DNA from 3 places in the Listeria sp. MAN/IMW/UF555 genome. Region 1 is predicted to be linked to each of the others. Evidence: predicted binding sites of a transcription regulator. Region 1 holds the regulator's gene; each other region holds the start of a gene.

The links. The regulator LexA, encoded in region 1, represses DNA repair genes until DNA is damaged. The targets are predictions, from matches to a motif close to CGAACATATGTTCG.
Region 2: a site for LexA is predicted at 7,568-7,581, ahead of dinB (DNA polymerase IV). Genes of this name have one in related genera too.
Region 3: a site for LexA is predicted at 6,171-6,184, ahead of addB (helicase-exonuclease AddAB subunit AddB). Genes of this name have one in related genera too.

What each region holds. Positions count from the first base shown of each region.
Region 1 is NZ_JBZWZS010000001.1:391,015-401,186, reverse strand. It holds gene AC4PG8_RS01935 (arsenic transporter) at 1-1,214, shown strand, start outside; gene AC4PG8_RS01930 (GNAT family N-acetyltransferase) at 1,248-1,769, opposite strand; gene lexA (transcriptional repressor LexA) at 1,799-2,413, opposite strand; gene yneA (cell division suppressor protein YneA) at 2,570-2,899, shown strand; gene AC4PG8_RS01915 (DUF896 domain-containing protein) at 2,992-3,219, shown strand; gene tkt (transketolase) at 3,366-5,360, shown strand; gene AC4PG8_RS01905 (YneF family protein) at 5,583-5,822, shown strand; gene AC4PG8_RS01900 (class I SAM-dependent methyltransferase) at 5,872-6,603, opposite strand; gene AC4PG8_RS01895 (IbrB-like domain-containing protein) at 6,626-7,132, opposite strand; gene AC4PG8_RS01890 (phosphoadenosine phosphosulfate reductase) at 7,142-8,446, opposite strand; gene AC4PG8_RS01885 (SNF2-related protein) at 8,436-9,641, opposite strand; gene AC4PG8_RS01880 (hypothetical protein) at 9,592-9,993, opposite strand.
Region 2 is NZ_JBZWZS010000002.1:187,841-198,012, forward strand. It holds gene AC4PG8_RS08070 (toxic anion resistance protein) at 1-1,146, shown strand, start outside; gene AC4PG8_RS08075 (creatininase family protein) at 1,193-1,936, opposite strand; gene AC4PG8_RS08080 (bifunctional 4-hydroxy-2-oxoglutarate aldolase/2-dehydro-3-deoxy-phosphogluconate aldolase) at 1,949-2,557, opposite strand; gene AC4PG8_RS08085 (phosphotriesterase family protein) at 2,576-3,493, opposite strand; gene ulaA (PTS ascorbate transporter subunit IIC) at 3,516-4,784, opposite strand; gene AC4PG8_RS08095 (PTS sugar transporter subunit IIB) at 4,800-5,081, opposite strand; gene AC4PG8_RS08100 (PTS sugar transporter subunit IIA) at 5,081-5,524, opposite strand; gene AC4PG8_RS08105 (GntR family transcriptional regulator) at 5,542-6,291, opposite strand; gene dinB (DNA polymerase IV) at 6,478-7,548, opposite strand; gene AC4PG8_RS08115 (SDR family NAD(P)-dependent oxidoreductase) at 7,658-8,449, opposite strand; gene rnz (ribonuclease Z) at 8,454-9,374, opposite strand; gene zwf (glucose-6-phosphate dehydrogenase) at 9,675-10,172, shown strand, end outside.
Region 3 is NZ_JBZWZS010000002.1:497,543-507,714, forward strand. It holds gene addA (helicase-exonuclease AddAB subunit AddA) at 1-2,684, opposite strand, end outside; gene addB (helicase-exonuclease AddAB subunit AddB) at 2,686-6,159, opposite strand; gene AC4PG8_RS09600 (IDEAL domain-containing protein) at 6,309-6,665, opposite strand; gene AC4PG8_RS09605 (competence protein ComK) at 6,795-7,394, shown strand; gene AC4PG8_RS09610 (helix-turn-helix domain-containing protein) at 7,442-7,789, opposite strand; gene AC4PG8_RS09615 (PTS fructose transporter subunit IIABC) at 7,896-9,794, opposite strand; gene pfkB (1-phosphofructokinase) at 9,796-10,172, opposite strand, start outside.

The DNA of each region.
Region 1 (10,172 bases):
GGTCCGCTTGTATTGGAGCATTACTCGCATTATTACTTGGCGTTGTCACTTTAACAGATGTTGTAACTGTAACAGGCATCGTTTGGAATGCAACACTCGCTTTTATTGCAATTATTATTATTTCACTTATTTTAGATGAGATTGGTTTTTTCGAATGGGCAGCGTTACATATGGCAAGGTTAGCAAGAGGGAACGGATTACTCATGTTTGTACTTATTTCTATTTTGGGAGCTCTAGTGGCAGCCCTTTTTGCGAATGATGGGGCAGCTCTGATTTTAACTCCAATTGTTTTGGCGATGGTGCGTGCGCTTAATTTTGATGAAAAAAAGGTGGTTCCCTTTATCATTGCCAGTGGATTTATTGCTGATACGACTTCTTTACCGCTTGTTGTTAGTAATTTAGTGAATATAGTTTCGGCTGACTTTTTCGGCATTAGTTTTTCAAAGTACGCATTAATAATGTTGATTCCGACGCTTTTTTCGTTGGTTGCGAGTATTATTGTTCTTTATATTTATTTTAGAAAAGCGTTACCTAGAACTTATGAAATTAGTGGAATTCGTAAGCCGGCTTCTGCGCTTAAAGATAAAAAAATGTTTCGGATTTCATGGGGAATACTTATCATTCTAGTGATTGGATATTTCTTAAGTAGCTTTTTGGACATTCCAGTGTCATTTATCGCTTTACTTGTAGCGTTTATCTTTTTGCTAGTTGGTGGAAAGAGTCATGCTGTTTCTACAAGGAAGATTTTAAAAGGGGCGCCGTGGAATATTGTGTTTTTCTCGATCGGGATGTATGTCGTCGTATACGGTTTGCAAAACGCTGGCATTACTAAATTATTAGCAGAGGCTATTTCATATATTGCGCATTATGGGCTTTTCGTAGGCACGATTGGGATGGGCTTTATTGCCGCGATATTGTCGTCTGTAATGAATAATTTACCAACTGTAATGATTAATGCACTTGCAATCGATCATACTTCATTTACAGGAGTAATGAAAGAAGCCTTAGTCTATGCAAATGTTATCGGATCTGATTTAGGACCTAAAATAACGCCAATCGGTTCGCTTGCAACGTTACTATGGTTACATGTATTAGCTCAAAAGGGGATAAAAATAAGCTGGGGATCTTATTTTAAAATAGGTATTGTGATTACTATTCCAGTATTGTTTATTACACTCGTCGGACTTTATATTTCACTCCTTATTTGGAGCTAAGAAAACCCTGTACAATTTTGTACAGGGTTTTTACTATGCTTTATAAAGAATATGTGGCTTTAAAGGATGTCCTTCCGCTAGAGCAGGATGCATAAATGTAGCTACTTTTGTAAAATGGATTTTTTTCATTACTTGTTCTGATGGCTTATTTAACATAGCGGTGAAACTGTAAATTTCATCGATAGTTGTTTTCTGTTTGGCGAAATCGAGAGCTCCTAGTGCGGCTTCGGTTGCATAACCTTGGTTCCATACACTTTTCTTTAAGCGCCAGCCAATTTCGATACAAGGGGTGAACGCAGCTTCAAAAGTTGCTTCATGAAAACCGGTAAAACCAATAAATTCGCCAGTAGATTTTTCTTCAATGGCAAAAAGTCCGTAGCCAAGTGCCGTTAATTCTTGTTGATTTCTTTCTAAAAAAGCATTACTTTCTTCTTTTGAAAGTGTAGATGGAAAGTACTTCATTACGACTTTGTCACCGTTCATTTCGCTAAAGGGAACATAATCACTTGCTACATAATCTCTTGCAATTAGTCTATCTGTTTCAAAATAAATCAATATAAAAACCGCCTAACAAAATATAGCTTTTAGTGAATATCTCTATAAAGACCGATAACTTTGCCTAAAATAGTAACGTTATTTAAGATAATTGGTTCTAGTGCATCATTTTCTGGTTGTAATCTAAAATGATTCGCTTCTTTATAGAAACGTTTACAAGTCGCCTCATTTTCTTCAGTCATCGCTACGACAATTTCGCCATTAATTGCTGAACTTTGTTGTCGAACAATTACTTTATCTCCATCTAAAATCCCGGCATTTATCATACTTTCTCCGTCGATTTCAAGCATGAAGACATTGGTTTCTCCTGCAGCCATATATTCAGGGAGTGGGAAATATTCTTCTATATTCTCAATCGCTGTAATAGGCATTCCGGCAGTAACTTTACCGATGATTGGGATATTGACTACATTCGGCGTCTCTGCTTCATCTTCTAAAGACAAAATTTCAATAGCACGAGGTTTCGTAGGGTCACGTCTAATTAGTCCTTTACCTTCAAGTCGAGCAAGATGGCCATGGACTGTGGAGCTAGATGCTAAACCAACAGCTTCACCGATTTCACGTACGGAAGGTGGATAACCTTTTTCTTTTACTTCTGATTTTATAAATTCATATATATCTTGTTGACGTTTAGATATTTTCATGGTTTCACCTCATTGATTTAATGGTTATTTTATAAATCAAGTATAGCAAAAGAAAATCCAATATGCAAACAAAGGTTCGTTTTTTATTGACATATGCGAACGGCCGTTCTATAATATAGAAAAGCGAACGTACATTCTTTTTTGGAGGGATTATTAATGACTTTAAAATTAATTTGGGATAAATTTTATGTTTCTATTATATTTGTAATAACTTGTTTAGTTCTAGGAATTATATTGATGTGCACTGTTATTGGGAGTGGCAGTGAGTATTCTGAGGTAGATGTAAATGAAGGGGATTCTATTTGGGCAATTGCAGACCAATATGCAGCGAAGAGCGATATGGCAAAAGCAGATTTTGTATCTTGGGTTGAAAAAGAAAATAACCTTACAGATGGACATGTGAAAGCTGGGGATTCTGTAGTTATACCAGTACACGAAACAAAGTTACAAAGAAGCGATAGTACTATTCAATTAGCAAACCAGTAGAAACGATTTTAGTGTCGTTTATGATATAATAAAGAAAGTAGCGATATAGCTACTTTCTTATTTTAATATAATGAAGAAAAGGATGAAGTGTGATGCTAGAAAAAGCTAAAATAGATAGAATCAATGAACTTTCTAAAAAGAAAAAAGCAGGGACTCTAACTGCTGATGAAAAAGTAGAACAAGAAAAATTAAGAAAAGAATATATTAAGTCGTTTCGCACTCATATGAAGGGAACAATCGAAAATACTACGATTATTGACCCTAAAGGAAATGATGTAACACCGCATAAAATAAAACAAATGAGAAAAAATAAGAAGTAAAAATTAGTACCAAATGAACATTTTTGCGCAAATGAACAAAAATACCAATCAATTAAGCAATTTAAAGCAATTATTAGTTGTGTTAATTGCTTTTTAGGCTTATTATTAAAAGTAGTTAAAATTATATTGAAGAGAGGATGTTTCATTTGTTCGATAACACAGATAGTTTAGCAGTAAATACAATTCGTACATTATCAATTGATGCAATTCAAAAAGCAAATTCTGGTCATCCGGGATTACCAATGGGAGCGGCTCCAATGGCTTATGCACTTTGGTCTCGCGTATTAAATACAAACCCTAAAAATTCACATTGGTTTAACCGTGATCGTTTTGTACTTTCTGCTGGACACGGCTCAATGCTTTTATATAGTTTATTACATTTAAGTGGTTTCAAATTAGAAATAGAAGACCTTAAAAACTTCCGTCAATGGGAAAGTAAAACTCCAGGTCACCCAGAATATCGTTATACTGATGGAGTAGATGCAACTACTGGTCCACTTGGTCAAGGTATTGCGATGGCTGTTGGTATGGCTATGGCAGAAAGACATCTTGAAGCAAAATATAACAAAGATGGTTTCCCAGTTGTGGATCACTATACTTATGCACTATGCGGGGATGGAGACTTAATGGAAGGTGTTGCTTCTGAAGCGGCTTCTTACGCAGGTCACCAACAACTAGGAAGACTTGTTGTTTTATACGATTCCAATGATATTTCTCTTGATGGCGATTTAGACAAATCTTTCTCTGAAAATGTAAAACAACGCTTTGAAGCATATGGTTGGGAACATTTATTAGTTAAAGATGGTAATGATACAGCTGAAATTCTAGCTGCTATTGAAAAAGCAAAACAAAATACATCACAACCTACAATGATTGAAGTTAAAACAGTTATTGGTTTTGGTGCTCCTAATGCAGGTACTAGTAAAGTTCATGGTGCTCCTCTAGGTGACGAAGGTATTTTAGAAGCGAAAAAAGCTTATGGTTGGAACTACGAAGAAAAATTCTTTGTTCCTGAAGAAGTTACAGCTCGCTTTAAAGAAACTATTGGGGAACGCGGTGAAAAAGCAGAAGCAGCATGGAAAGAATTATTTGCTTCTTATAAAGCGAAATACCCAGAGCTTGCTAAACAATTAGAAGATAGCTTAAATAACAAGTTACCAGCTGATTGGGATGCAGATCTTCCAGTATATGACGATTCTAAAGCACTTGCTAGCCGCGCTTCAAGTGGTGAGGTTATCAATGCATTAGCTGCGAAAATACCTACTATTTTTGGTGGTTCAGCAGACCTTGCTGGTTCTAACAATACAACAATTAAAACAGATGGTGAATTCACTAAAAAAACACCAGCAGAAAGAAATATCTGGTTTGGTGTTCGTGAATTTGCAATGGGTGCAGCGTTAAACGGTATGGCACTACACGGCGGGTTACAAGTATACGGAGGTACATTCTTTGTATTCTCTGACTATGTACGTGCTGCGATTCGTTTATCCGCAATCCAACATTTACCTGTAACATACGTAATGACACATGATAGTATTGCTGTTGGGGAAGATGGGCCAACCCATGAACCAATCGAGCAACTTGCAAGCTTACGTGCTATGCCAGGACTTTCTGTTATCCGTCCTGCTGATGGAAATGAAGTAGTAGAGGCTTGGAAACTAGCGATTACTTCTACAGATACTCCACATGTGCTTGTTCTTACTCGTCAAGGATTACCAACTTTACCAAATTCTGCGAAATTATCTGCAGAAGGCGTTAAAAAAGGTGCTTATGTTATCTCTCCAGCTAAAGGTGAGGTTCCAGAAGCAATTATTCTTGCAAGTGGTTCTGAAGTTAATTTAGCTGTTGAAGCGCAAAAAGAACTTCAAGCTCAAGGAACAGATGTATCCGTTGTGAGCGTGCCATCATTCGATCTATTTGAAAAACAATCAGCTGAATACAAAGAAAGCGTCTTACCAAATGCTGTTAGAAAACGTGTAGCAGTAGAGATGGGTGCTAGCTTTGGTTGGGAACGTTATGTTGGTTTAGACGGTAAAGTGATTGGAATTGACAAATTTGGTGCTTCTGCTCCTGGTGAAACAGTTATTAAAAATTATGGCTTTACTGTAGAAAACGTTGTTAATACAGTAAAATCACTTTAATTAAACAAACAGACCGCGTCTAGTATATTTATCTAGGGCGGTCTTTTTTTTATGCTTTTATAGATTGCGCAGGGGTGCCTTTAATGGTATAATTACGAGGTTGTTTGCAGCTTTTATTGATAAATTGATCTAGATGATAAGTTTTCTTGAAAAGTATTGTCTGTTTAATATAAATCAAGTACAATAAAAGAGGATTTTGTTTCAAGGAGGAGAAAAGAGACTATGTGGATTTACATTCTTGTCGGCATTATTTGTTTACTAGCTGGTCTTGCGGGAGGATTCTTTATTGCAAGACGTTATATGATGAGCTATTTAAAAAACAATCCGCCAATTAACGAACAAATGTTACAAATGATGATGGCGCAAATGGGTCAAAAACCATCACAAAAGAAAATCAATCAAATGATGAGCGCGATGAACAAACAGCAAGAAAAAGAAAAACCAAAAAAAGCAAAGAAATAATCTTTTAACAAAGTAAAACCCTTCTATAATAATTAGAAGGGTTTTTTGATTACTTTTTAGTTGCTGAAATAATTAACATCATTGGACGACGATATTCATCTTGCATTTCTGGTAAATTTTTAAGTTCTGGAGCCGGTTCTGGTTCAATAACACTTTTAAGCTCAAAATTATTTTGAAGGAGTGTCTGGATATAAGTTGTAAGGGTGCGATGGTATTTTTTTACATCTTCGCCAAGGAAATGGGTTGTTCGAATCGATTCGTTAAAATAGCAATCAACTGGCCAGTGTAACTTATTACCAGTTTCGTCAGTATACCAATCTTGTCTGCCATCCGCGGTAAAAACTGGATGTTCGACAGAGAAAATAAACTCGCCACCGGTTTTTAAATTAGTATGGACTTTTTTACAAATGTCTTGAAAGGAAGCGACATAATGAATAGCGAGTGAACTCATAATAACATCATACATCTCTGGTTCATTATCCATATCTTCTATCGCTTTTTGTTTATAACTAACTGCATTTGAAGTAGTTTTTTGTTTTGCTTCGGTTAACATGCGCTCAGATAAATCAATTCCAACTACTTTCTTCGCACCATGGTCAGCTGCATAAATACAGTGCCAACCAAATCCACAGCCTAAATCAAGCACTGTCTTTCCATTAAAGTCTGGGAGAAGTTTTTTAAATTCATGCCACTCTCCAGCTGCTGCAAGTCCGTTTTTAGAACGAGGCATTTGACTATATTGTTCAAAAAATTCTTTGTCATCGTATTTATTTTCTTTCAATTTTAATTCCTCTTTTCTTCAATTAATCAGAAGCTTTACTGAATTCTTTATCTAAGAAGAGGTGAGTAAGGCCGCTCACTTGTTTTAAGCGTAAGATTTCATTTGCATCCATTCCAATATTTTTCATAATCCAACTGTCTGACATGCCGCTATCTGCTAATTCGCCAACAATTGAAGACATAAGTTCTACGTTATGGAAACCGCGAGCACGATTATGACGAATAGTAGAAGCTATTCGGTTTACGGTATCTTTTTCTAAAATAACTACTGGTAATAATTCTTTTTCTCTTTCGCGGATCCGTTTAGAAGTCTGCATGATAGTATATCGATGAAACCCGTCTATTATTTCATATTTATCAGAGTTTTCCAAGGGATAGCAAACGATTGGTTGTGTAAATCCATCTTCCCAAATAGATTTTTCTAGTAGTTTTAGTTCCGTGGCTGGAACAGTATTTGGATTATAATTATTTGCTTGAAGTTTGGTGTAGTGAATGGGAGTGACGTTGTATACTGGGCTTTTATAATTCATTATATCACCTCATAAAATATTATTATATTTCTCTAATGCATGTTTTCTTTTCTCTAATTCAAGCTTGGTTTGACCAAAACCCATATACTTACAGGTATAATCATTTTTTAAAATAGCGATACACATTCTTTTATATGTTGGAACGCTGGCGAATTCTTTGATTTTCAAGTCATCTGGATATTCTTTGAAGCGAACAATTTCCATGGGATTGGAATATGTACGTTTATTTTGAGGTTTTCCAAGAAAGTCAGCTTGTACATTTAAGTTTTTTAATTCCTCTACGGTTTCTACTTTTAAAGCGCCGCCTTTTTCGGTCCAATAATTAATACTTGTTTTAAATTTTTTTAAATAACGTTCTCTTGTATAACTTGGTAACGTTGTAAGTAAAAACTCCAAATAAGATTTCCATGTGTGGTTTGGAGGTAAATTAATTTCTTTCCATGCCATCGCTGAAGTTCCACCATAAATAGCTGTGAAATTGGCTCCGTTCACGCGACCAACTAATTTAGACCAAAGCGCAGGTTCAATTACGCGATATAACTTAAGACTCTCGGTTGCGGAATCATTGAAAGGGCTAGCGACGCGCATATCGTTTAAAGTTAAACCGGCATGGTAAAACAAATCGTAAATTTTATTGTAAGGCCAATCGAATTTAGCATTTGCAGTCCATATATCTTCTACTAACCAATCATGAATCGGGTAGGCGTTATATATGTTTTTGGAAATTTCAGTAGTCCAATTATAATTTTTATACATGCGTTCTTTTTTATGGATCGCATTATAGCGGTTGAGCGATTCTTGTTGTCGAATACCGATTAAGGCAATGGTTTTTTCAGCTTTATTTTTAGTATGCAGCCAGTGGATAAGTTTCTTGTTGAATTCGTAGTCCCAAATTGTATGGAAATCAAAATCAAAAGGGGCGTTGTCTTCATTTATCACAGATGGATAATCAGGCATTTCTCTTACCCAAATATCTTGTTTTGATTTTTCCCAAGGTATCCAGTGGTCGGTATACATCGAAACTGCGGATTGGGCTGCAATAGGTAGGCAACACCAAAGCGGCTCGATAATATCTAAGTTACTAGTTAACATTTCAGCTACAAAATCACTCGTCGCTGAATATTGACCTTCATAGTCCAAATGATATACATAAATTTTCTTTTGAATATTATTTTTTCTTATATAATCAATCATTAAATGAAGCATCACAGCACTATCTTTACCGCCAGAAAATGACACAATGATGTTATCGAATTCGGAAAAAATAACTTCCATTCTTTCTTGGGAAGCATCAAAGACTGTTTTAGAAAGCATCCATAATCACCTCAAAAGAATTTTTTTGTGAGAGTTCTTTTTTAAATTCATGCAATAAACTCGTTTTTTTAGAAATGTTTGAATCAATTAGGTTATCTAGACCAACATTTCCGCTTAAATCATGATAGTAACAGTCTTGTGTTTGGCCGGTGCGGTAAATCCGACGTTCTGATTGATCGCGCTGAGAATAATCAAATGTTTTGTCAAAATAAATAATTTGATTATAATATTGCAAATTAAGCCCGTAAGACGATTTAGCAAAAGTGGTAATTTTTACATTAGGAAACGCTTTAATTAATGCTTCTTCTGATCGCTTATATTTACAAAAAATGATGGTTGTAGCTTCTTTTCCTGCAATTAAAGATTCGACAATAGTGAATTTTTCTGAAGAGAGACAATAACAATGTTGCATTACTTGGGACATCTCTAGAAAATTAATATTAATTGTGTAAGCAGCTGCTTTTTGAAGGTAATCATCTTTTATTTCATAATATTTTTGCAAAAGTTCGTCGTCTATAGTGAAATCGTGACGAATATAATGCCAATTGACTTTTAATTCAAGCGAAGAAGAGAATGTAAAAGGAGCGATTAATTGGTATAAATACTCTAAATTATGATATTTCTTAATAATGTCCATTGACTGTTGTTTGTTTTTCGATACTTGGGTAATGGTTACATATTCGCAAAATGTTTTTTTGAACTGGGAAAAACTTAAGTTCAATATTTTAGGAGAGAGAAATTCTAGTTGCGACCATAAGTCTAAAATATTTCTGCTTAATGGAGTTCCATTCATGATTAGTCGATAGTGTGCTAATCGAGAAAGTTTAATGGCTCGTTGCGTTCGGAGCGCGTGTTTATTTTTTATTTTTAAACTTTCATCCATAATAATATAGCTGTTAGACGATTTTTTTAGTTTGTCCCGGCATTTTAGATATAAGTGATCTGAGTTGGAAAGGGATTCAATGCCAATAATATCTTGTGGAAATTCATAGCCCCATTTCTTAATCTCATTAGCGAGATTTTCTTTCGTCTGGAATGGCGTGATCCACAAGACATAATCAGGACTTACTTCCTTAATTAATTCGCAAGCTACACGTGTTTTGCCTGCACCGGGTTTCATAAATAAAGCGCCAACATTATATTGTTTAAGTTTCTGTATTGCTTGTATTTGGTTGTCTAATAAGGTCATTTGCAATTATCACATCTTTTTCAATTTTTTTAGGTATATGTGTACGAACTTTGACGATACTATCGTTTATTTTTTTTGTTTGAAAATGTTGCATTATTTCTTCGTTTTCCTGCTTAAAAAGGAGCATCATTGTTGCTGCATCTATACTCTTTTTTTCGGTATGCTTTTTTAATGTAAAAATCCATGTATCTGGAAAATAAAAATAACTATAATCCGGAGAAACAGAAAATACCATTTTTCGCGGCAATAAGAAAAAATAACCCGCATATTCACTATAAGAGGGTATTTCTATAATTGTTTGTTTTTCCCATTCTTCAATTCTTTCGCTATATGTATAAATTTTGTTCCATTTTACCATTAAATCTAAAACTCCCGTGTGTTTTGTCATTTTCGTTCATTTTTTAGCTATTTATGTGTTTATTTTAACATAAATACAGCTATGATACTTTACAAAACCATTTTAATTGTGAAAAAATACTGTTTTGGGTGTCTAACAAATGACAAAGTAAGTAATTTAGCTAATAAAATTTGGAGATT
Region 2 (10,172 bases), on a different contig from region 1:
GAGAAAGAGTTTAACCAAACATTAGATGATCTTCTAGCTAACCCATTCGGATCAGACGGCGAATCAGCTGCAAGTATCGTAAATAACGAAACAGATGTGGCTCCCCGCCTAGTTGATATGCTTACTGAAACAAACAAAAAACAAGCGTTAGAGTTATCCAAACAAATCGAACCTGGAAATCAAGCAGCGATTCTTGGTTACGGAGCACCTGCCCAAGCTAAATTGCATGACTTTTCTCACTCGATGTTAGCTCATGTGCAAAAGCAAGATGTTGGACCAATTGGCGATATTATTAGTGATTTAATGTTCCGCTTGCAAGAAGCGGATCCAGATGAACTAGCTGCTCGCAACAAAAACGTCTTCACAAAAATGTTCCACCGAGTTAAACAATCCATCAATGAAATTACTTCTAAATATCAAAAAATTGGTACCCAAATTGACCGCATCGCGTTGAAACTGGAACATTCCAAAAAGCGTTTAATGGAAGATAACTCTTTCCTAGAACAGCTTTATGATAAAAATAAAGATTACTTCCAAGCACTTAACATTTACATTGCTGCTGGAGAATTAAAATTAGAAGAAATTAATACAAAAATGCTCCCAGAACTTCGCAAAAAAGCAGAACAAACTGGCGATCAAATGGATTATCAAGAAGTAAATGATTTAACACAATTTGCGGATCGACTTGATAAGCGTGTATATGACTTACGCTTAAGTCGCCAAATCACTATCCAACAAGCGCCGCAAATACGTTTAATCCAAAATACAAACCAAGCACTCGCTGAAAAAATCCAGTCTTCCATTATGACTGCAATTCCGCTTTGGAAAAACCAAGTAGCCATCGCGCTTACGTTGCTTCGTCAACAACAAGCCGTAGCCGCTCAACGCCAAGTTTCTGAAACAACGAACGAACTTCTAAAACGAAATGCCGATATGCTAAAAACAAACGCGATCGAAACAGCGCGTGAAAATGAAAGAGGTATCGTGGACATCGAAACACTTAAAGAAACACAGTCCAGCTTAATTGAAACCTTGCAAGAAACACTTAAAATCCAACAAGAAGGCCGTGCTAAACGTGCCGTAGCAGAGAAAGAACTAGTTACAATGGAGCAAGAACTGAAAGAACGTTTACTGGAAATGAAATAAATGAAAAACCACTCTTCCGAAAAAGAGTGGTTTTTTTAATACCTTTTTATTTAGTTAAATAACTATAACCTTCTAAAAGAAGTGCAGCCATCTTCTCTGCAAATAGTTGTATCATCTGTTCCCCTTTCTCCTCTGTGGCAAGGCTAGCATCCCCATATACACCACTTTTGCTTAAATCACCTAGCGAAATAGTTGATTTTCCGTAAAGGGTTGGTTTTTCAGGATATTCTCTAACCGCTTTTTTCATCTGCACTAATTCTTTTTTAGTCGCAAGCATTAAAGAGGTTTCAAATTCACAGGCATGAATCATTCCGTGCCATGTGCCAGACTCACAATTCTTTTCCATTACTTCAGAAAGAGACGGATAGAATAAATACATAACAGGCATTTCTAACTCATCTGCTAATTCTCTAACAGCATATTTCATCGAGTTATTGTTAGAATCATGTCCATTTATTAAGACAAGCATTTTGACACCATAGCGAGAAACACTGTGTGCAACATCCTTAATAATTGCTTCGACATGATGTTGTTGAATAGAAATCGTTCCTGGAATATCACGCCATACCCAAGAATAGCCAAAGGGCATTGGCGGAATCACTATTGCTCTTGTTTTTTCCGATACCAATTCAGCTAACTGCTCTGCTAAAAATATATCGACCCCAAGTGGTAAATGATGTCCATGTTGCTCTGTTGCTCCGAGTGGTAAAATTGCGACTGGAAAATCAGTTATCGCTTTTTCCACTTCATCTCGTGTCATATTTATTATTTTGTTGGCTGATTGCACCATTTTACATCCATCCTATCTTTGAAAAGCTTTTGCATTTTCTCTTATTTGATTGAGCATAGCCTTTGTGGCACCACGTGGAACAAGCTCACTTCCAATAGCGTAAGAATCACACCCGGCCGCTTTAAATTCTGCGATATTTCCTGAATCTACCCCACCAACTGCCATTAGATGAATATTAGGGAATGGACCTCTTAAATTTTTAATGTAAGTCGGTCCAAGTGTTCCAGCCGGAAAAACTTTAAAAATTTCTACACCTAATTGTATTCCTTCCATAATTTCGCCTGGAGAAAATACTCCTGGAAAAATAGCTATGTCTTGTTTTATGCATTCTTCTACAATACTTTTTTCAAAACCTGGAGTAATAATAAACGTTGCTCCTGCTTGTTTCACCTTTTGAATTTGCTTTTTTTCTACTACTGTACCAGCTCCAATTGTCAATTGCTTAGCTGAAAAATGCTGACTTAAGGCTTCTAAACAAGCTAATCCTTTTGTTTCATTACTCAACGAGACTTCTAGCGTTGTAATCCCTTCTTCTAAAAGTAATTCTGCAATCGGAATAACATCTTCTTTTGCTACATCCCGAATAATTGCCATCATTTGGTCTTTCTCCATGGTTAACAAATCACACGCACTCCTTTATTAAAATTTGGCTAGCCAGTTTGCTGGATTATCATAAAATATAGCTTGTATTTGTTGCTCCGTTACGCCTTCTTCTAAAAGCCTTGGAATAAATTTTGTTTTTATAAAACGGAATCCTGGACCACCACCATATGCGTGCAGATAACTTTTTCTTCCCATATCTCCTGAGATGAGTAATTTATCCCCAAAACCATTTTCAAGCATATTTTTCACTAGTTCAACTCGTGTGCTATCTGGATAGTATTTTACTTTTCCACAGCCATCAAACTGAACATACGCTCCTTTTTCAGCTAATTTCAGATGATAGTATGGATCTGCATTACGGTCGCTATGTCCAACAGCTACAAGTTCCATATCCACGCCTTCTTCTTCTAATATAGCAAGCATTTCTTGTCCCATAGTGCCTGCTTCTGTATGCAACCAAATTGGTGCACCTGTTTCTTTTTGAGCCCATGCAACAGCTCGTGTTACTTTATCCTCTAATGGATGAATGAGGTTGTACCATGAACCTGACTTCAAAATGCCTGCGCGAGCATCGGACCCATCCATTCCATTTTCAATATCATAAATTAATCGATCTGTAATTTGTTCGATGCTTTCCTCCTGCACCCACTCCGGGAAATAAATATGTTTATTAAATCCTGTAACCCCAAGAACATGCACACCAGATTCTTCAGACATAGCTTTTAGTTTATTTCCATCACGACCATAATCCAGCGTCGAAGCATCTACGAGTGTTTGACCTCCAATAGATTGAAATGTTTTTAATTCTTCTAAGGAGGACTCATAATCGGTTAATTCAAAATCACGATCTTTCTGAACTGGTGGAGGACAACACCACAAATGTTCATGAGAGTATGTGAAACCAAGGCTTTCTTTCGAAATGTCACCAAGAACCGTTCTAATTTTCTTTTCCATTTAAAACCATCTCCTATATTTTTTAAAGTGCTATCCCAAATAGTGTTCCAATTAATCGAATAATGACGATAACAATAATTGCATCCGTCGAAGCGAACCATAAGCCTTGAATACCATAGCCATCTAATCCTAAAATTGGATAAGCAATTGCTACAATCATTTGAAAAATAAATCCTAATAATAAACCAGCAATAATGGCTCCTCGTCTACCACCCATTGCATTTCCGAATACACCAGCTGCTCCGCCCATAAAAAACAATCCAATAACAGATGGGAGCACGACAACTGGAAGCATGGTAGAAACTAGTGTCGCTCCAAGCCCTCCGACTACTGCACATAAAAAACCAATGGTCGTTGCAGTAGGTGCGAATGAATAGAAAATGGGAACATCAAGAGCTGGAATTGCGCCGGGAACAATTTTTTCGCTAATACCCTTAAAAGCAGGAACTAATTCACCTAAAAACATCCGTACTCCTTGAAGTAGTATTAATATTCCGACAACAAAAGTGAATGCTTGCAATATTGCGAATAGTACATTACTTTGTGTGCCAGCTAGTTCTTTCATCACCGGTTCATCCACAAAGAAAGATGTAAAGATATAAATCACTGCCATGACAATCCCCATTAAAACAGACATTTCTTTCAAAAAATCTAGTTTTTTAGGAACTTTTAAGTCCTCTGTAGAATTAGCTTTATTTCCTAATTTCCCTCCAAGCCAACCGGTTGCCCAGACAAGGGAGCTGCCCCAAAAGCCAAAACCGACTTGATCATTTCCTGTCACTTTACGTACAAAAGGTTGTGCGAGAGCTGGAAAAACAATACTCGAAATACCTTGTGCGATAGAACCAAACAAAATAATTTGCCAGCTACTAAAGCCCATTTGATCAAATACAATGGCCATTGTTGCTGCGAAGGAAAACATCATATGCCCAGTTAAGAAGATATATTTCCATCTGGTCGTTCTAGCAAGAATAACATTAATAATAAAACCAAACACAAGAATTAAAGACGTTTCCGTTCCTAAAATTTGCTGAACAGCAGCTGCAATAGCATTATCTTCTGCAACTACCCCTTTAAGTTGAAAAGCATTTTCAAACATTGTGCTAAATGGAATTAGACTTCCAACAATAATCGCGGACCCTTGCTGTAACATAATAAAACCAAAAATCGTTTTTAATGTTCCTTTTACAATATCAGAACCGGTTTTCCTTAAGGCAATTAACCCAATAGCTGCTATAATTCCTAAAATAAAAGCGGGCGTAGAAAAAATTTCTGTGATGAAAGTAAGCATCTCCATCCTCCTTTTTTATGAAACAAAGTATTGTTTGATAGCTGGCAGAACTTTTTCTTCTATTTCTTTCTTATCGAGAATATTAATGATTGGGACAACTTTGACTTCTTCCTCTGCTAATTCTTTGGCTATTTCACTGGAAGCAACAATAATGTCGCACTTTCTTCCCTTCGCACTACTTAAATCCGTTGCTTCCCCTCCAACGGTAAAGCCATGTTTTTTTGCCATATCTTGAATTTCCATGAGTAACATCAAGCTAGTTCCAAATCCCATTCCGCAAACCGTTAAAATTTCCACTACTTTTCCTCCTTATTTATGGTACATAAGATTTTCGCTTTATCGGTACTTGTTTTTAATATTTTCAGCTTATCTTCATCGGTTAATAATACACTAAGGGCTTGGAGCATTTTGATGTGAAAATTTGTATCTACACCACCAATTGCGATAACAAGAGTCACATCGTCATTGGCTGGATGCCCAAATTTGATTGGTTTTTTCAAACGAACAATTGACATACATTGTTTTCTTACTCCGTGTTCGGGCCGTGCATGCGGAATTGCAATATGTGGTGCTAAGACTATATAGGGTCCTAATTTTTCATAACTAGCAACCATCGCATCTACATAACTAGATAAAGCGCTTTCAGTTTTCACCAAGAGGTTTCCAGCAGCTCTGATAGCATCTACCGGACTTTCTACCTCCACATCCAATTCAATTTGTTCTAAAGTAATTGGTAACAATACGTCTCCCTCCTTTTCTATATGATATGTTTTTTAGTTCTACCTTCTAATTCAGCCAAATATTGGTACCTATCTCCGCGAGCTACCATATCTACCACTTCCACTGGGGTATTGCCTTTCATATAGGAAGTACGTCGAACATGAAGCACCGCAGAGTCTTCTGGAACTGCGAGCAAGGCAGATTCAATGGGCGTAGATAATCTTGCTGTAATAATTTCATCTGCATGTACTAAACTAATATGATAAATTTCTTCCAAATCATGGTAAAGGGAATCTGATTTCAAACCATTTTCTAGTAAACCAGGAACATATTTGGCTCGTAAATAATTAATCATAATTGCAACAGGTTCACCATCAATTTCTCTCACGCGTCTAATACAAGTTACTTCTTCATTCTTGCCTAATTGAAGCGCTGTACGGATTTTTTTTGATGGGATTGCTGCAGAAATTTCTACACTGATAGTCTTAGATTCCTTATGTTGTAGTTTCATTTCCTCTGACCAACTAAAAATCCGTCCAAGTCCTTGTGTAGTCTTTGTTTGACTCACAAATGTTCCTTTGCCTTGCTGTTTACTTACAATCCCCTCATTTACCAGCTCTTCTATCGCTTTTCGAACTGTCATCCTGCTAACATGATACATCTTTTCAATTTCTGTTTCTGTCAAAAGTAAATCTCCAACAGACATATCTTGTTCAATTTTCTCTTGTAGTTGATTTTTCAGTTGCATATAAAGTGGTGTAGAAGATGATTTATTTAATTTTTTCATATTAGTTTCATTCCTCCCGAAAAGTTATCTTTTGATTCATTATAACATTTGCAATAATATAATCAAGAAACATTATAACCTTTCGTCGTTTTCAGTGTATAACATCATGATGAATTAGTCAAGATTTTTTTAAAGGTTATAATCTATATGCATAAAAAAAGAAAAGGTTGGATGTCCTTTTCTTTTTTAAAGTCCTTCTAAACGTAAATTTTCAAAGTAAACAGGTTTTAAATTGGTTACGGTAAGTCCAATCAAACGAATACTATCCTGACCAGTATAGCTTTCTCTTAAAAGAAGGGCTGCCGCTTGATAAATTTGGTTTGCATCATTGGTATATTCGTTTAAAGTAAGGCGCTTAGTAATGGTTGTAAAGTCACTGTAGCGTAGTTTTAGTACTACCGTCTTGCCATGTTTTTGTAATTTGATAAGCCGTTCTTCTACTTTTTTGGCAAATTGCATGAGGCTTTGTTCGAGAATTCGACTATCTAAGACATTAAATTCAAAAGTGGTTTCTTTGCCGACAGATTTGCGATCACGATGCGGATTCACAATGTTGTTCGAACGACCTCGAACATGTCGATATAAATGATAGCCATGTTTGTGTAATTCGCGAATAAGGTCCCACTCGCTCCACTTCTTCAAATCCGCTCCCGTTTCAATTCCTAAACGGTGCAATTTTTCAGCGGTTACTTTTCCTACCCCATAAAATTTAGTGACTGGTATTTGTTCTAAAAAGGCTTCTGCTTCTTCGGGTGTAACTACCGTAATGCCAGCAGGTTTCTTAAAATCAGAAGCGATTTTTGCGATAAATTTATTAAATGATACGCCGGCAGAAGCAGTTAGACCAAGCTCGCGGTAAATCGTCTGCTGGATTTCACGTGCAACCATTGTGGCGGATTTCATTCCTTTTTTATTTTCAGTTACATCCAAATAAGCTTCATCTAAAGAGAGTGGTTCGATAATATCCGTATATCTGGAAAAGATTTCGCGGATTTGATTAGAAACCTCTACATAATGAGCCATATTGCCGTGAATAAAAATACCGTTCGGGCAAAGTTTAGCGGCTTGTCTGGTGGGCATAGCTGAATGCACACCGAATTTGCGCGCTTCATAAGAACAAGTCGCAACAACTCCACGTTTATTAGGATCCCCACCAATAATAAGCGGCTTTCCTCGGAACTCAGGATGGTCGCGTTGTTCTACAGATGCATAAAAAGCGTCCATATCAATATGAATAATTTTTCTACTCGTATCCATAACTGCATCTCCCTTAAAACGAACAAGCGTTCTTATTCAATTATAAAGGTTAAACTCATTAATTACAAGAAAAAAAATACCCTATTTTCATAAGGTATTTTCTTCTGATTTATTTCTTTAAAAATGCCCCTTTACCGAAGAATTCGATAACTTGTGGCATTACTTGATAAAGTCGTGTCGCAATATTCATTACAAAAGGTAAATTGATTTCGCGGCGCTTAGTTCCCATAATTTGCACTGTTTTACGTGCAACCTTTTCTGGCTGTAACACTAATTTGCCAACTGTTTCTAAATAGTTTCCTGATTTATCCGCTACATCGAAAAAGTTTGTGGCAATTGGGCCAGGATTGATTGTTGTAACATGGATTTTGTCTGGCATTAGTTCTAAACGAAGTGCATTAGAAAAACCTAAAACCGCATATTTCGTTGCTGAGTAAACAGTTGATTTTGGTGTAGCTATTTTAGCAGCTTGGGAAGCAATATTAATAATATGTCCTGCTTTGCGTGCTTGCATTTGCGGTAAAATCAGTTGTGTGAGTTGAATTAAGCCCAGTACATTCGTATCAAACATTTTTTCAATTGTCTCAAATGGAATATCTACCGCGTTTTCAAATAAACCAAAACCTGCACAGTTGACTAATACGTCGATTTGATACGAAGCATTTATCTCTGCGCTGACTTGTTTCACTTGCTCGAAATCCGTCATATCTAAAGTAAAATAAGTCGCTTCTACTGAAAAATTATCATGTATATCTTTTTGTAACTCTAGTAATTTTTCCGTACTTCTGGCTGTTATAATAACATTGCCACCGGACGCAGCAACTTGTCTTGCAATTTCAGCGCCAAGACCGTTAGAAGCCCCGGTAATTAATACCGTTTTATTCTTCAAAAAAGGGTTCATTTTGTCACTCTCCTACTTGAAAAACAGCTAAGTCATAAGCTATTTCAGTATTTTCAAAAACAGTTTTTGCTTCTATTAATAACTCTTTACTTGCATCTCGATCATATCTTGAGCTGATATGGGTTAAAATTAATTTTTTGACATTGGCAGCTTTAGCAAGGGTTGCCGCTTGAAGCGTTGTCGAATGCATATATTCTCCTGCCATTTTTGCTTTATCACCTTCAAATGTTGCTTCATGAACCAAAATATCGGCGTTCATTGCCAATTCTAGTTCGCTAATAGTTTCTTTTGTATCACCAAAAATACTAATAATCTTCCCTTTTTGTGGCTCACCGATATAATTTTTACCATCGATTACGCGCCCATCAGCTAATGTTACGATTTCGCCGTTTTTTAGCTTTTGAAAAACTGGTCCCGCTTCGACGCCGTCCGCCTTTAGTTTTTCAGCATTAAGTGCGCCCTGTTTATCTTTTTCAACAATGCGGTAACCAAAACTGCGTACGCCGTGGTCAAGATCGTCAGCTGTAACTAGAAACATCTCATCTTCAAAAATCACACCTGGCTCTATTTCTTCAAAATTGATTTTATATGTAAGCCTTGTTCCACTGAGTCTTAAGGAAGTTTCGACATATTCAGCTATTCCAGCTGGGCCATAAATAGTCAAATCGGAGTCTCCCCCTTGAAAAGAACGGCTACTTAATAAGCCTGGCAGTCCAAAAATATGGTCTCCGTGCATGTGAGTAATAAATATTTTTTCTAGCTTGCTAAGTTTGATATGGCTTCGCAAAACTTGATGTTGGGTTGCTTCCCCGCAATCAAAAAGCCAAATTGCGTTTCGTTCATTTAACATTGAAAGTGCGATGGATGTGACATTACGGCCTCGCGACGGTACGCCTGCTCCAGTTCCTAAAAAAACAAGTTCCATTTTGTTCCATTCCCTTCCCAGTTCGTGTCTTATTTTATCACATTCTTAATCGAACAGGAAATAAACATTTTCATGCTAAAAACCCTTATAATTCAGAAATAACTGTCAAATTAAAAAAATATTCGAACCAAACAGTTGCACAAATGCTTCTTTATGGATAAAATAGTATGGACTAATGAGGAAAATTAATAGCTCATTTAATAAGGCCTTTTTTTGTGGGGTTCTTTTCAAACTAAGAAATCTTTTTCTTAGCAGTTAATTTTTTGCCATTAAGAGAATAAGAAAGAGGGTAAATGACGTATGACAGATGAGTTAGAACAAAAAGCACTGATTACTATTTTTGGCGGTACGGGAGATTTGGCAAATCGCAAACTTTACCCTTCGCTATATCATTTGTACAGTAAGGGATCTCTTGGCGACAATTTTGCTGTAATTGGAACGGCTCGTCGTGAATGGAGTAACGATTTCTTCCGTGATAAAGTAAAAGAGTCTATCAAAGACATTGACGGTTCCGAAAAAGACGCGGATGCATTTGCTTCTCATTTCTACTATCAATCCCATGATGTAACAAATAAAGAATCTTATGTAACTTTAAAAGATTTGTCTGATGAATTAGACGCTAAATATGAATTAGGTGGTAATCGCCTTTTCTATCTTGCAATGGCACCGAACTTCTTTGGAACGATTGCTAGCCGCATTAAATCTGAAGGTTTTGTAGACACAGACGGTTTCCATCGTTTAATTATCGAAAAACCATTTGGTCATGATTTAGCTAGTGCGGAAGAATTAAATAATTCG
Region 3 (10,172 bases), on a different contig from region 1:
TTTTTACTTGTTTTTTCAAAATCTGGAACAGTTGCAGTTAAAATTAGTTTTTCTTCCGCACGAGTAAGTGCAACGTATAAAACACGCATTTCTTCCGCAATCATTTCTCGGGATTTTTTTTGCTTAATCGCTTGTTGCATGATAGTTGGATAGACAATCATCTTTTCTATATCTCGATAATTAGAAGCAAAACCATAGTCTTTGTCTAAAAGTGTTTTACTATAAATGTCACGCATATTAAATTTTCTACTTAATCCTGAAACTATAACTACCGGAAACTCCAAACCTTTACTTGCATGAATCGTCATCATACGCACAACATCTTCTTTTTCACCTAGCGTTTTTGCTGTACCTAGATCATCTCCACGAACTTCTAATCGCTCAACAAAACGCACAAAACGGAATAACCCTCGGAAAGAAGTTTTTTCATATTGATTCGCACGATCATACAAAGCGCGTAAATTAGCCTGACGTTGTTTCCCGCCTGGTAACCCGCCTACAAATTCATAGAAGTTTGTTTCTTGATAGATTTGCCAAATTAAGGCAGTCAAATTTTCCCGAATAGACAGTTCACGCCAATTGTTTAATTGTGTTATAAAACGACTAATTTTATTTGCGGCATCCGAAACCGTAATATCTTTATAGGCTAGCATCGCATCAAAAAAATAGCCTTTTTTCTTCGCCATCCGAATTTGTCCTAATTCTTCTTCATTTAAACCGATTATTGGAGAACGTAGAACTGCTGCTAGTGGAATATCTTGATATGGATTATCGATTACTTTCATTAGTGCAATCATTGTTGCTACTTCTGTCGTTTCGAAATAACCAGAATTATTATTGGCATAGAAAGGTATATCTTTTATTTTCATTGCTTCTTCCATATCTGGAGCACTCGTCATAGCTCTTGCTAGAATAACAATATCTCTGTATTGAATGGGTCTATTTTGTTGTAACTTTTTATCATAAATTGGGAACTTATTATCTATCATTTCTCTAATTTTTGTCGCAATAGCTCTTGATTCAACTTGATTTTTTTGCAACTCTTGTGGCGATAATTCATCCTCAGATTCTTTTTCTTCTGATTTCATATCAATTAACAAAAGTTCTGTTGCCATATTGTTAGCTTCAGGAAAACTAGCCCCTAAAGTTAACTCAGCCGCCTCATCATAATCGATTTCAGCAATATGCTTATCCATCAACTGATGAAAAATAAAGTTAGTAGCATCAAGAACTTCTTTCCTACTTCTAAAGTTTTGAGATAAATCTATTCGTATTCCGCTGCCTTCTCCGTCTTGCTGATATTCTTGATACTTTGCCATGAACAAAGTTGGTTCCGCTAGTCGAAAGCGATAAATCGATTGCTTTACATCCCCAACCATAAACAAGTTTCCTTTTGTATCATTCGAATTAGTGACAAGCAAAAGAATAGTTTCTTGTACCATATTAGTATCTTGATATTCATCAATCAATACTTCTTTGAACTGTTTTTTATAACTATTTGCCACGTCAGAAGGGGCGCCATTTTTCAAGAGTATTTTTAAAGCTAAATGCTCTAAGTCATTAAAGTCTAATACCCCACGTTGTTGCTTTTCCTCAAAAAAGTTTTCAGCAAATTTTTTCACTAATTCGCTTAACGTTTTAATATCTGGTTTCATTTTTTCTAAATCAGTTAAATAATTTTCTTCTTCTCTTGAAAACCAATCTACTAAAACATTTTTCACTTCTTTTTTTGCAGCATCACGGAATTTCTTTGCTTCTTCTACATATTCTTCGTCAAAATCAGCTTTATTTTTAAGGGCAGGTATTCGTTTGAAATCAATGCTCTCAAAGCCAAATTTCACATCTTGCCAATTATCCCAGCTAATACTTGATAAAGTGTTAATTTGTGCTAAATCATTTTCTAGTGTGCTTAAATAAGGTGCTGGTCCATTATTTTCATTTGCATAATCTATCGCACTTAGCAGGTAACTTTTAGCTTGGTTAATTCTAAGTTGAATATCTTCTTTAATAATTGGAAAATAGGGTAATTCTGTGATAGAAGTAATCGCCTGTGTATCGTAGAAACTTACCATTTGTTCTAACCATAAATCAGGGTTTGGATTTGCTCTAGAGAAATCATAAAGTTTCGAGATTAGCGTATGCAACTCAGCATCAGATCTATCCCCAGTAAACGATTCAACTAGATGAAAAAAGTCCTCATTATTTTCTATACTATATTCTTTTTCTAACAGATCCTCTAAAACTTCATCGCGAATCATACTGCTTTCGATGGGTTCAATCAAACGGAAATTAGGATCAATGTCGGCTTCAAAATAATGTTTTCGAATGATTTCCAAACAAAATGAATGCAAAGTCGATATGGAGGCATAGTTTAGTAAGGCGACTTGTTTTTTCAAATGTGCAGATTCCGGATTTTGCACTAATGCTTCTTCTAAACTTTTACCTATTCTATACTTCATTTCTGCAGCTGAAGCATTGGTAAAAGTTACAATTAACAATTCATCAACGTTTAGATTTTCTGTTTCATTTATTAGTTTTTCAATGATTCTTGTAACTAAAACAGCTGTCTTACCAGAGCCCGCAGCAGCTGCTACAAGAATATTGTTCCCATTTGCTTGGATGGCTTTCCACTGGTCATCAGTCCATAAAGCATCTTCTGGTTTGCTTGGTATATTTAAGCTCATACTACTGCGTCCCTCCTTCTATATCCATTTTTGTTAAAATCGTCTCTGTTTTTTCATTTGTTAAATGTCTATATTGATTACTCGTTAAAGATGGGTCAAATCCACAAAATGAACGAAATCCACAAAATTGACAAGGTGTTTTTTCTTTTAATTTATAAGGATTAATGGACACAGCTCCATCTAGTATTTTATTTCCTGCTTCCTGATATTTTTGCCTTACAAATCGGCGCATTTTATCAAACTCTTCTTTTGTCGCAGTTCTGGAACGCGCACTTAACTCTCCGTTTTGCTTAATTTCAGCTGGAATAATATTAGAAGCCTTTCCTTTTTCCAGGTTTGTATCCATAAGCGAAACAGCCACAGGATCCGATAAAATTAAGCCTTTCATTTTGGAACTTTTTTGCAGTTCTCGAGCAATTGCTTCATCACTCAATTCTTTCTCTGCTTGGACATATTGATTATGCATATGAAAGTACAGAACCCCAGCAGGCTCAGCAGTTTTACCTATCATTTTTTGCGCATTTGTTACAACTATGTCTAAGTAAGTCAGCATTTGAAGAGCCAACCCGTAATATACTTCAGTAAGAGCCAAATCATGTGAACTAGATTTATAATCAATGATTCGAAGGAAAGTACGATCATCTTGTTCAGCTGCATCAATTCTATCAATACGTCCTTGTAAAAGAAGTTCGCTATCTGATTGTAATGGAATTTTTAAAGGCGGAATATCTCCTTTCAAACCAAAATCCACCTCTAAACCAATTGGACGAAACGCACTGCTTTTCGCTTGTTCGTTTAAAACCGTAGTAGCTCTTGTAATAATTTGGAGTAGTTTATATTGAATATATTCCATCCGTTTTGAACTTAATAAAATTTCATGTTGAATCTTCGGAGCTAAAAATGTCATCGCAAGTTTAGCCATTTGCCGACATTCTTCTTCCGTTAAATTACCCCAATCTCGGTTAGTTCGTTTTAATTCAGCGGAAATCCATTCCATTGCCCCGTGGAAAATTTCTCCCATGTCTACAGCTTGTAGCTTATAATGAGCTCTTTCTTCTAATTTCAAGCCATATTGCGCAAAGTGTTGAAACTCACAACTAAAAAACTTCTCCATCCTCGAAACACTCGCATGAATATTTTCACCAAATAGGTTTTTAGCAGTTGTTTCTTTGAGTGGTTTGGTTTTATTTTCATAATAAAGGCTAGAAAGTACTTGTTTTGCTGCCTCGGATTCTTTGCTATCTTCAAAATAACTATTATAAGCATCCCACCATACATTTGATAAAGGATAGCCACGTTTATACATTTGTAATTGGCTTGTTAATAAGCCCAGTGTAGCTTGTTTAGAACGAATATAACTACTTTGTTCATTATCATTCAGTAAACTTGGGTCAGTTAAATAAACAGATTCATTTAAATTTTTGAATTGGCCTTTTATTTTTCTTAGATAATTCGACTCGCTAAGAACTTTCCCTTCTTCATCTGCAGCTGGATAACTAAGAAATAATTTGTCGCTTGGCAAACTCATTATTTTATAGGCTAATAAATCTTCTTCACCAATGTTATTTTTAGCAGATGGCTTTAAATTGCTATTTTCTACTCGCAAAGAATCGCGATCTTGATCTGACAAAATCCCTTTATCTTTTTGACGTAGTGGCATTACGCCATCATTCATTCCAATCGCAAAAATAACTTTCATGTTAAGCAACTTTGCATTTTCCATATCAGCTAAAACTACTTGATCTAAAGAAGGTGGTAGCAAAGAAAATTCTAGCGCATCCAAGCCCGTCGTAATTATTTCAGAAAAACTATTAACATCTAATTCTTCCTCACCTAAAACTTCTACAAATTCATCTAGCAGTTCTGATATTGAACTCCAAGCTTGTTCATGTTCTCTAGCAAGTTCCAAATAACCATTTTCTTCTGCCACTTGTCTCCATGATTCTAAATGTTCTACAGCTTTAACTTGCTCCAAATAATGATATAGAGCCATGGCGAACTCTATGCCAGTTTTTGCTTTTGTTATATTATTTTCTAATGTTGAAAGAGGCTCAACAATAAGATTCCTCATTTCATTAATAACACTTTGGGTTGCTAATTCTTCATCTGTTTGTGGCAAGACATTGGTAGAAAGCCCTCGAATTTTACGGTAAATCCAATCGCCTTCTTTTTCCCATTTCCACTTATTTTGAATGCCGTTTTCGAGCACATAATTTTCAAGTATATCAGCTTTTCTTCTCATAATAGTCGCATTTTCAGCCACATCAAAGAAAAATTCTGTTTTAACTGCTTGGAAAATCGGCTCATATTTCCAATTAAATAAAATTGCATCAATACTAGAACGAATAAATTCAATAAATGGGTGTTTAGCCATTGCTCGTTTTTTGTCTATAAAAATAGGAATGTCAAATGACTCCATTACTGTTTCACATAAAATATCATAATCACTGATGTTTCTAGTCAAAATCGCTATATCTCGGTATCTATAGCCGTTTAATGCTAATTGCCGAATTTCGCGGGCAACACCTTCCATCTCAGCACGCCTATTATTAGCTTGATGGATGGTTAAATCATTTGCTTCCCCTTCATATGACGAGTATTTATTATCTCCCCAAGCGTTGGCTAAAAAGGCTAATGAGTCAGAGTTAGCTCGTTTGTTTTCTAAAAGAATTTTCTCTGGTTCCACTTGAATTTTATTTAATTTAGCCAGCTCTAATAAAGCAAAGTATGCTTCAGCGCTCGCTTTAAACATACTGAATTCTTCCAAACATTTATGAATTTCAGGCACGTTTAAAGTTAACGATACTGTTACTTTATCGCATTTTTGCATAAGCTTTTCTATTACTGTTAACTCTTGTTTTGAAAAAGAAGTAAATCCATCAATAATTATTTCCGTTTGATTTAAATAATCACTCTCAATAATCTTATCTGCTAACAGTCTCAAATAATCTTCATTTTCAAGGAATTTTCCTGCTAATAATTCTTCATATTTTTGATAAATAAGTGAAATGTCATGTACTTTGCTAGATACACTTGTAGATAAATTTGCCGCACTCTTCTCTAATTCATCTACAGAAATTTCTTCTTGTTTCATTTCTTTAAATAACTTAGCCAGCTCTGAATAAAAGCCTTTTTTTGAAGTAGCTCTAGAGAAAATTTTCAACTTATCTTTTTGATCTAAAGCAGCTTTTCGAATAACCATCTCAATACCTGTTTGACTCAAAAAAGTTTTAGATAAGCCACCAGTTTCTTGAAGTATTTTCCAAGCAAGCCTACTAAAACTAAAAATCTGTGTCCCTAGCATTCCTGCCAAGTTTTGTTTATTTAAAAAGCTTGTTTCCATTTGAAACGTCATTTGATCAGGGACGATAAAAATATACGTCTTAGAAGTTTTTTTGATTTTTTCGCCTACTTCATCCATCAAATGAGTAGTTTTACCTGTTCCTGCTTTACCAGCAATTATTTGAAGTGTCATACCCTCACCACCGAACATATGTTTTTATTTAGTTTACCATATTTGAGCAATCTGTCCATAACTTTTTTCGAGGCTTTTTTTTCGTGAAAATTTATAAAACAGCTCAAAAAAACTAAGATAGCTCTTACTATCTTAGTTTTTCATATATTCTACTCAAAAGCCAGCATTTCCTGTTGGATTTTATTCATTTTTTCTGTTAGCTGCATAAATTTCGCTTTGTTCCTATTATCGAGAGCTTTATCAATTTCAGCTCTAAGTTGTTCTAATTTTCTCTCTTCTAGGAGCATCGTCAGGAAGCATTCGATAAAAACATTTGTTAATTCTTTTTCTCCTTTAAGGACACCCACTTGATTCATCAATGAATTAGAAAAATCACGCATTTCCACGACTACCACTCCTCCACTCATATTTATTACAATTTCGAAAAACTGTAACATGGCAAGAAAAAACAGAAAACGGCTTGAAAATACAACTTTACGAAAATCTAATGACTTGTAAATTACCATGTGCTATAATGACAAAAAATAACTCATAACTTACTTTGATGCTTCGTCGTTATTTGAAATTTTGTGCATTACGCAATAATTTCAGATTACTTCTTAGACATAAATACAAACATAGAGGAGTTGAATGAAATGAAAAAAGAACAAATTAGTACTCAGTTTTATGAAGTAAATCCCCACACAATGATTATTTTTCCAAAAAAATCTGGAAGTATAGTCTATTCAGAAATTTATGAAGTTGATTCTCATTATACTTCTAAATTTACCCCATTTGAGTTAATTAAAACCAGCTGTAACTTTTTCGGATCGAGTTATGATGGACGTAAAGAGGGAACAAAGCATCTAATAGGTGTCACTCATAAGCCGCCTATTATTATTGACCCTGTTACTTCTACCTATGTATTCCCTACTGTCGCGCCAAGTTCAACAGATTGTATTTGGATTTTTCCACAGCATATTAAGGATTATCATGCAATTGGATATAACCATACGTTGATAAAGTTTTCTAATTTACAGACTTTTGAAATTGATATGTCGTTAGCCTCTTTTAATAACCAAATTGCTAGAACCTCCATGCTACATATGAAGTTCTCACAAAAAATGCGAACAATGGAGAGCAATTTCCCTTCTATGAATATGTTTTTTCCTCCAGCTACACTCGCCGCTGAATCCAGGCGTTATTATAACACTATGCTCTCTGAAAAAGACGATTCAAAAGACCCGGAACAATAAAATTAAAAACCAGATATACACATTGTATATCTGGTTTCCTTCTTAAATTATTTCTTATTCTCAATCGCATCTGCAATTCGTTTTAACATTAATAATTCTTCTTCTGAATATGTATAAGGCAATTCCAGATACCATTTCTCAAGCTCTGGGTTTCCAATTAAAGGAAAAGCATTTACTGAATTTTTTTCCCGTAAACCCGCTACATCATCTAATAAAAAATCTGTTGTAGTCCCAAGAATTTCTGCTAATTTAGCCAAAATAAAGATTGGCGGTCGGTGGTTATCATTTTCATATTTACTGATAGTTGAAGCTGTAGTTCCAATTTTTGCCGCTAATTGTTTTTGAGTTAATCTATTTTTCTTTCGTAAATGAATTAATTTTTCTCCAAATTCCAATACGCCCACCTCTCTTCCTTTTCATTATAGCAATTTTTTAGGAAGAATTCGAGAAATCACATAAAAAGAAATCGCCTTTTTAATTTCAAAAGACGATTCCTCTCTATTATACTGTTGGTTTTTTGCGTAATACTCCGATTAATGCTGCACTTATTATAGTTCCAATCACGATTGCGATAAGGTAGAACCACGGTTGAGATACTAAGAAGATAACAAAAACGCCTCCGTGTGGTGCTAATACTTTAATATTTAAAAACATAACAATTGCCCCAGTTATTGCACTTCCTGCGATAAAACTTGGAATCATTCGAAGTGGATCTGCTGCTGCAAATGGGATGGCACCTTCTGTAATGAATGACGCGCCTAAAATAGAGTTCGTTAGCCCTGCATCACGTTCTTGCGCAGTAAATTTGTTTCTAAAAACAAGAGTTGCTACGAATGTTGCTAGCGGTGGCACCATACCAGCAGCCATTGTAGCCGCCATAATCGCGCTACCACCTGTTGCAACGCTTGCTGCAAGCGTTCCAGTTGCAAAAATGTAAGCCGCTTTGTTAATTGGTCCACCTAAGTCTGCAGCCATCATTGCTCCTAAAAGTAATCCTAGAATAACCGCATTTGTTCCACTTAGACTATTTAAGAAGTCATTTAACCATGTATTTAATGCACTCATTGGCACGTTTAATAGTAACATCAATAGTCCAACAATTAGTACAGATAGCACTGGATAAAATAGTACTACTTTAATTCCAGCTAAAGTTTTTGGTAATTTTTTCAACATAACTTTAATTAACTCAACTGCATAACCAGCAAGAAAACCACCTACTAAAGCACCAAGGAAACCTGCTCCACCAACAGATGCAACTCCACCTGCTACGAAACCAGCTACAAGACCTGGTCTATCTGATATACTGTATGCGATATAACCCGCGAACACTGGAAGCATAAATCCGAATGCAACATCACCAATTTGTTTTAATAATGCTGGAATTTCGTTATATGATCCTAATTTTGCAAGTTGATCTTGTGGTACACCTAGAATTTGATCAAGCATAAATGCGATTGCAATTGCGATCCCGCCACCAATTACAAATGGTAACATATGAGAAACGCCGCTCATTAAATGTTTATAAATTTGTTGACCAATGGAAAGGCCATCTGTACTTTCTGTTGCTTCGCTACCCGATTCTGCTTTATAAACTGGTGCATTCCCTGAGATAGCTTCTTTAATAAGCTCTTCTGGTTTATGAATTCCTGCTGCAACTGGTTTTGCAATTAAATGTTTTCCATCAAAACGAGGCATATCAACTTGTACATCAGCTGCGATGATAACTCCATCAGCCTCAGCAATTTCTTTATCAGTTAAGCGATTTTCTACTCCTCTTGAACCATTTGTTTCTACTTTAATTCGAACGCCTAATTTGTTTGCTGTTTCTTGTAACTTTTCTGCAGCCATATAGGTATGTGCAATACCAGTTGGACAAGCAGTAACCGCGACAACAGTTTTGCCAGTATCATTAGAAGATGTAGGAGCAACAACTGTTTCTTCTGCATCACCTTGCTCGTTGTTGAAGAGAGTGATTACTTCGTCTGGTGTTTTTGCATCTTTTAACGATTGAACAAATGCTGGATGAACTAATAATCTTGAAAGTGCTGCCAGCGTCTCTAAGTGAGTTGCATTTGCACCATCTGGAGCCGCAATCATAAAGAACAAATGAGCAGGTTGACCATCTAAGGAGTTATAATCTAATCCTTTTTCACTTTTCGCAAAGACTACAGTTGGTTCATTAACTGCTTTTGTTTTTGCATGTGGCATTGCAATTCCTTCGCCAACTCCAGTAGAGCTTTGGGCTTCACGGTTCATTATCGCTTCTTTAAAAAGTACCTCGTCATTAATTTTCCCGTTGCTTTTAAGTGAAGCAATCATTTCATCAATGGCAGCTTCTTTTGTTGTAGCTTGTAATGACATAATCATAACGTCTTTGCTGAGTAAGTCTGTAATTCTCATTTTAGTGCCTCCCTGTTATTTTAGTTATCTTCACTTGCGGTAATAATTCATTAATTAAATCTTTTTCTGCTAAATCTGTTGAAAATGCTGTTGCGCCCCCAGTTGCAACGCCTGCAGCAAATGATTTAACTGGATCGTTAGTTTTATCGAAAGTTCCAACGAATCCAGCAATCATTGAGTCACCAGCTCCAACTGAATTTTTAAGTTCTCCTTTTAAGGCATCAGCGAAATAAACATCTTCTCCTGTAAAAAGTAGAGCTCCGTCGCCAGCCATGGATACGATTACATGTTGTGCGCCTAATTCTAGACATTTCTTTCCATATGGAATGAGATCTTCTACGCTATCTAACTTAACACCAAATAGTTCTGCCAGTTCGT